Regions from separate parts of the Stutzerimonas tianxiuensis genome, predicted to be linked through region 2. Evidence: predicted binding sites of a transcription regulator. Region 2 holds the regulator's gene; the other holds the start of a gene.
The links. The regulator FliA, encoded in region 2, starts transcription of late flagellar genes. The targets are predictions, from matches to a motif close to CTAAAGTTTNNNNNNNNNNNGCCGNTAA.

Region 1 (3,409 bases), on a different contig from region 2:
GGGCGTGGTGAAAGCCGTCTACTGCACTGAAGGCGAGATGATCAGTGAAGGCACCACTTTGGTAGAGCTTGAGTGATGAAAGCCGCCGCAGGCCAGGCAATCGGGCAGGCTCTGCCGGCCTCGCCAGGCGCTGGTGGCGTAGGTCCGGCCGCTCAATGCGGCAGTTGTAGAAGCGAGCCTGCTTGCGAAGGCAGCTACCCGAGAGGTCGCCGCTCTCGCGGACGAGCAATAAATCGCCCTTCACGCTCCGGGAGCTGCGCAGTCACTGCGCAGCGGCTACATCCGGAAACGACGCACCAGTCCATTCAGATCTACCGCCAGGCGCGACAGCTCCTGAGTGGCCACACTGGTTTGCTGGGCGCCAGCAGAGGTTTGCACCGAGAGATCACGAATGCTGACCAGGTTTCGATCTATCTCACGGGCGACCTGCGCCTGCTCCTCCGACGCACTGGCGATAACCAGGTTGCGCTCGTTGATTCCGGCGACCGTCTCGGCAATCCGCACCAGGGCAACGCCAGCCGCTTCAGCCTTGTCCAGGGTGGTCTGCGCGCGCGAGGCGCCTTGTTGCAGCGCTTCGACTGTCAGCCCGGTGCCTTGCTGAATGCTGCCAAGCATCGACTCGATTTCTCGGGTCGACTCACCGGTACGTTTCGCCAACGCTCGCACCTCATCCGCCACCACGGCGAAGCCGCGGCCGGCGTCTCCGGCTCGCGCCGCCTCAATGGCAGCGTTCAGGGCCAGCAGGTTGGTCTGCTCGGCCACCGCGCGAATTACATCCAGCACACGGGTGATGTTGTGGGTCTGATCGGCCAGCTCACCGGCACGGGCCGAGGCGCTGACAACATCAGCCGCCAACGCCTGTATCGATGCAATGGCGTCTTCGAGCTGCATACGTCCCTGCTGAGCCGACTCGCTGGAAGCCCGCGACGCCTCGGAGGTGGATACGGCATTGCTGGCCACCTCTTCGACCGCACAAGTCATCTCATTCACCGCCGTGGCGGCCTGTTCAATCTGATCGTTCTGCCGCTGCAAGCCCTCGGTGCTGTCCAGCATGACAGCGCTCATTTCTTCGGCCGAAGCCGTCAGCACATGGGCCGAATCGTTGATCTGCCCGATGATGCTACGCAGGTTGGCCTGCATCTCGCTCAGCGAGGTCAGCAGCTCAGTGGCTTCGTCGTTGCCATTAACATGAACTTCATGGGTGAGGTCGCCTTTGGCAATCTGATTCGAAACGGCGACAGCGCGACGCATGGGCCGCACGATGCTGGCGGTCAACAGCAGCGCCAGCGCAACGGTCGAGACCAACGCAACCAGGATTACCGAGGCGATCACCCTCTGCGCGTTCCGATAAACGGACGTGGCCGCCTCGACAGCATGATGGGCGCCCTCCTCGTTAAACGACCGGAGTTCCAACAAAGCCTGTTCGAGCTGGTGGCTAAGCTCGCTAACCCGCGCGTTCACCGCGGCAGCCCTGTCCTCGCTCGGGTTGGCGGCAAGCACGCGCTGGCGATCCTGAAGCGCTTGGGGATAGCTGGCGTATACATTTTTGACGACACCGAACACGCGAGCCTCATCAGGATTGGATATGTGCTCCTCGTAACGAGCCATCAGCTGGCTGAGCTTGGTCATTGCTGCAGCGATCTGCTCGTCGCTCTTGCGAAGCGTTTCGGCGTCTTGGAAGGCCAACTGCCGCATGGATTCGATCCGCACGTGAGCAAGATTCAGCGCCATATCGTCAGCGGCCGCCTGGCTTGGCATCCAATCGGAGTCGATCTCGCTGCCCGCAGCACGTATCGCGGACATCTGCATCAGGCTGAACAACCCAAGCGCGGCCAGCAGCACGGCTACAAGCGCAAAGAACAGCAGCGTGCGATGGGAGATTTTCAATTTGCGTAGCATGGCGGTTCTCAAACGTGGTGCCGCCAGCAAGAGGCGGGGCTTCCAGTTTTATCTGCCATGCTGTTGATAACTTGAGCCGCTGAGTCTTGCTATGACCTGCATCGGCTTTCACCGCACGGCGCTCGAACTTGTTCATGAGGACAACCAATGACTCCAACCACTGAAATGCCACGTCGGGTACGCCTTGTGGAAGTCGGCCCCCGCGACGGCCTGCAGAACGAAAAGCAGCCCATCAGCGTCGCCGACAAGGTCCGCCTGGTCGACGACCTTAGCGCCGCCGGGCTGCAGTACATCGAAGTCGGCAGCTTCGTCTCGCCCAAGTGGGTGCCGCAGATGGCCGGGTCTGCCGAGGTTTTCTCACAGATCAGGCAAAAGCAGGGCGTCACCTACGCCGCGCTGACGCCCAATATGAAAGGACTCGAAGCAGCCATCGAAGCCGGCGTCAGTGAAGTGGCTGTGTTTGGCGCCGCCTCGGAAGCCTTCTCGCAAAAGAACATCAACTGCTCCATCGACGAAAGCCTGGCGCGCTTCGCTCCGCTGATGACTGCAGCGCGCGAGAACGGCATTCAGGTACGCGGCTACGTCTCTTGCGTGTTGGGCTGCCCTTACGAAGGCGAAGTAGACCCCAAGCGCGTCGCGCATGTGGCGCACGAGCTGTTCGCCATGGGCTGCTATGAGGTTTCGCTGGGCGACACCATCGGTGCTGGCACACCGGGCAAAACCCGTCAGCTGATCGAGGCGGTCAGTCGCGAGGTTCCGCGTGACAAGCTCGCCGGTCACTTTCACGACACCTATGGTCAGGCGCTGGCGAACATCTACGCTAGCCTGCTGGAAGGCGTCGGCACCTTCGACAGTTCGGTCGCAGGCCTCGGCGGTTGCCCCTATGCCAAAGGCGCCAGCGGCAATGTGGCCAGTGAAGACGTGCTCTACATGCTCGACGGCCTGGGCATTCAGACCGGCATCGACCTGAACGCGCTGATCGCGGCCGGTCAGCGCATCAGCGATGTGCTGGGTCGTCCCAACGGATCACGCGTCGCGCGGGCCCGACTGAGCGCGGAGTAACCCAACTCTGTAGCCAACCTCAGATAACAAGAGGCATTTCATGAACAAGATCTATCCCAACGCCAAGCAGGCGCTCGACGGCCTGGTCGAGGACGGCATGACCCTCGCCGTTGGCGGTTTTGGCCTGTGCGGCATTCCCGAGGCACTGATCGAGGCACTGCGCGACACGGGCAAGAAAGACCTCACCGTGATCAGCAACAACGCCGGCGTCGACGGCTTTGGCCTCGGTCTGCTGCTCGAGACGCGCCAGGTGCGCAAGATGATTTCCTCCTACGTCGGTGAGAACAAGGAGTTCGAGCGCCAGTACCTGGCCGGCGAATTGGCACTCGAATTCACCCCGCAAGGCACCCTGGCCGAGAAACTGCGCGCCGCTGGCTCCGGCATACCCGCCTTCTATACCCGTACCGGTTACGGCACGCTGATCGCCGAAGGCAAGGAAACCCGCCAG
Region 2 (3,409 bases):
CTTTTCCGTGGAGTTGATCAAGCAACGATTCGAACTCCTCGTCGGTGATCTCGTCAGCGGCACTGGAGGCTGGGGTCTCGACAGACTCTTCCAGCGCGCCAAGAAACTGCTCGAACTCGCTATCGGCAGTAACCGCAGGCTCGGGTTCAGCCTCGACAGGGGCTTCGACCACAGGTTCCTGCGCACCGGCCGGCTCAGCCAAGCGGGCCAGCGCTGCCAGTAGCTCAGGGGTCGCCGGGGTTACCTCGGTACGCTCGCGCACCTGGCTAAACATTTCATTGACGGAGTCCAGAGCCTGGAGAACGACATCCATCAATTCCGAGTCGACGCGACGTTCACCCTTGCGCAGGATGTCGAAGACGTTTTCGGCGATGTGGCAGCATTCCACCAGCTCATGTAGCTGGAGAAACCCGGCACCGCCTTTTACCGTATGGAAACCGCGAAAAATCGCATTGAGCAAGGCTGTGTCATCGGGGCTGCTTTCCAGCTCCACCAGCTGCTCTGACAATAGTTCGAGAATCTCGCCGGCCTCTACCAGGAAATCCTGGAGGATTTCTTCATCGGCGTCGAAGCTCATATTTAACTTCCCCTAAAAGCCCAGGCTCGAAAGCAGATCATCGACATCGTCCTGCCCGGAAACGACGTCTTCACGTATATCGGCATGCATCTGCGGACCTTCACCATTGGAAGGCTGTTTTTCTTGTTTTTTTAGTTCCTGCTCGGCGCGCATCGCTTCGCGGTCATGCTGGATGCCCGCCACGCGGTCAACCTGGCCTGCCATCAGCACCAGATTAAGCAGGTTACTTTCGAGTTCGGTAATGAGCCGGGTCACCCTTTTGATCACCTGACCGGTAAGGTCCTGGAAATCCTGGGCCAGCATGATTTCGCTAAGGTTCTGCGACAGCTGACTGCCATCGTTCATGCTGCGCTGGAGAAACTGATCGATGCGTTTGACCAGGTCGCGGAACTGTTCAGCGTTCATATCGCGACGCATGAAGCGCTGCCAATCGGCAGTCAGGCTCTGGGCTTCGTAGCTGACGTAGTTCACCAGCGGCGCCGATTCCTCAACCAGGTCCATGGTGCGGTTGGCCGCTTTTTCGGTCATCTCCACCACGTAGGACAATCGGTCCGTGGCGTCGGTGATTGGCGACGGATCACCCCCCGTCGCACAGGTGTCCATTTCGAGCTTGACGATGGCGTTGTGCAGCTCACGCGTGAGCTTGCCGACTTCCTGGTACAGCCCCAGGTTGCGCGCCTGATTGAGCTCGTTAAACATCTGCGTCGCTTCTTCGAAGCGGCCTTGCTGCAGACTTTCAATCAATTGGGGTGCATGAGCCCTCAGAGTCGCTTCGAACTCTGCCAGGCCTTGGTCTGCTTGCGTCATAGTGCCCTCGCGGCGTTACTGCTTCAGCCGTTGACGCGCTCGAAGATCTTTTCGATCTTTTCTTTGAGCACTTGAGCCGTGAATGGCTTGACCACGTATCCGTTAACGCCAGCCTGCGCGGCCTCGATGATCTGATCGCGCTTCGCCTCGGCGGTCACCATCAACACCGGCAGGTGCTTGAGGCGCTCGTCGGCGCGCACAGCGCGCAGCAGGTCGATGCCGCTCATGCCGGGCATGTTCCAGTCGGTGACGAGAAAATCGAAACTTCCGCTCTTCAGCATTGGCAAAGCAGTAGTGCCGTCGTCCGCTTCGGCGGTATTGGTAAAGCCCAGATCGCGCAAGAGGTTCTTGATGATCCGTCTCATGGTCGAAAAATCGTCGACGATGAGGATTTTCATGTTCTTGTCCAAGTACACCTCCGTAAACCCGAATCCGAGACCTGCTCACGGTCTGTTTGCGGGCCTCATGAATGAAGCTCGTAAGCGGTCTCTAATGCTTTGTTGCAAACCGGTCGTTAACGCGCGCGCCACTCGCCAAGACGAGCCCGCAGACGTGCCGCGCACTGACTGTGCAATTGGCTCACCCGCGATTCACTGACGCCCAGTACCTGACCGATTTCCTTCAAGTTCAACTCTTCGTCGTAATACAGCGAAAGCACCAACTTTTCACGTTCGGGCAGGTTGCCGATGGCTTCAGCCAACGCCTGTTGAAAACGCTCGTCTTCGAGATCGCGGGACGGTTCCGGATGGGTGCTGGCAGCATCCTCCTCGAACTCCCCATGCTCACCTTCCTGAAGCAGATCATCGAAGCTGAACAGGCGGCTGCCCAAGGTGTCGCCCAGAATGCCGTAGTACTCATCGAGACTCAATTTAAGTTCGGCCGCAACTTCCTGATCTTTAGCGTCGCGTCCTGTTCTGGCCTCAATTGCCCGAATCGCCTCACTGACCATGCGCGAATTCCGGTGTACCGAACGCGGCGCCCAATCACCCTTGCGCACCTCGTCGAGCATCGCACCGCGTATGCGAATACCCGCGTAAGTCTCGAAACTCGCACCCTTGCCGGCGTCATATTTCTTTGACGCTTCCAGCAAGCCGATCATCCCAGCCTGCATCAGGTCGTCGACCTGCACGCTCGCCGGCAAACGCGCCAGGAGGTGGTAAGCAATGCGTTTGACCAGCGGCGCGTATTGATCGATGAGTTGGTACTGCGAGTCTTTAGCCTGAGCTTTGCTGTAATACATACCGAATCCAGCCGCTATTGTTCGTTAGGCTCTGCGGCGGGCCTTACCAGGCGCTCCACAAAGAACTCCAGATGACCGCGTGGCGTTGCCGGCAACGGCCAGGTGTCAACTTTCTGCGCGATGGCCTTGAACGCCAGCGAACACTTTGCACGGGGGTAAGCTTCATAAACGGCGCGCTGCTTCTGCACGGCCTTGCGCACAGACTCATCGTAAGGAATCGCGCCTACATACTGCAGCGCCACGTCCAGGAAGCGCTCAGTCACCTTGGTCAACTTGGCGAATAGATTGCGGCCTTCCTGCGGCGCATGGGCCATGTTGGCCAGTACCCGGAAGCGGCTGATGCCGTAGTCGCGATTGAGCAGTTTGATCAGCGCGTAGGCATCGGTGATCGACGTGGGTTCGTCGGTCACCACCAGCAGCACTTCCTGTGCGGCGCGCACAAAGCTCACTACCCCGTCACCAATGCCGGCGGCGGTGTCGATGATCAGCACATCGATGTCATCGCCGATATCGCTGAACGCTTGGATCAGGCCGGAGTGCTGCAGCGTCGATAGCTGCACCATGCTCTGCGTGCCGGATGCGGCCGGCACGATGCGGATGCCGCCCGGCCCCTGGATCAGCACGTCACGCAGATCGCATTCACCGGCAATGACATCAGCCAGGGTGCGTTTGGTTGTCAGGCCGAGCAACACATCGACGTTGGCCAGACCAAGGTCGGCGTCGAGCAATACGACCCGACGCCCGAGATCGGCCAGCGCCAAGGACAGATTGACCGATACGTTGGT

Region 1: the regulator FliA is predicted to act here: its motif matches at 1,948-1,975, upstream of ACSSNI_RS21645 (methyl-accepting chemotaxis protein).

The regions. Positions count from the first base shown of each region.
Region 1 is NZ_JBPVWS010000025.1:32,414-35,822, reverse strand. It holds gene ACSSNI_RS21650 (acetyl/propionyl/methylcrotonyl-CoA carboxylase subunit alpha) at 1-76, shown strand, start outside; gene ACSSNI_RS21645 (methyl-accepting chemotaxis protein) at 277-1,899, opposite strand; gene ACSSNI_RS21640 (hydroxymethylglutaryl-CoA lyase) at 2,047-2,961, shown strand; gene ACSSNI_RS21635 (CoA transferase subunit A) at 3,002-3,409, shown strand, end outside.
Region 2 is NZ_JBPVWS010000002.1:83,790-87,198, reverse strand. It holds gene ACSSNI_RS03030 (chemotaxis protein CheA) at 1-577, opposite strand, end outside; gene ACSSNI_RS03025 (protein phosphatase CheZ) at 590-1,384, opposite strand; gene ACSSNI_RS03020 (chemotaxis response regulator CheY) at 1,408-1,782, opposite strand; gene fliA (RNA polymerase sigma factor FliA) at 1,899-2,624, opposite strand; gene fleN (flagellar synthesis regulator FleN) at 2,639-3,409, opposite strand, start outside.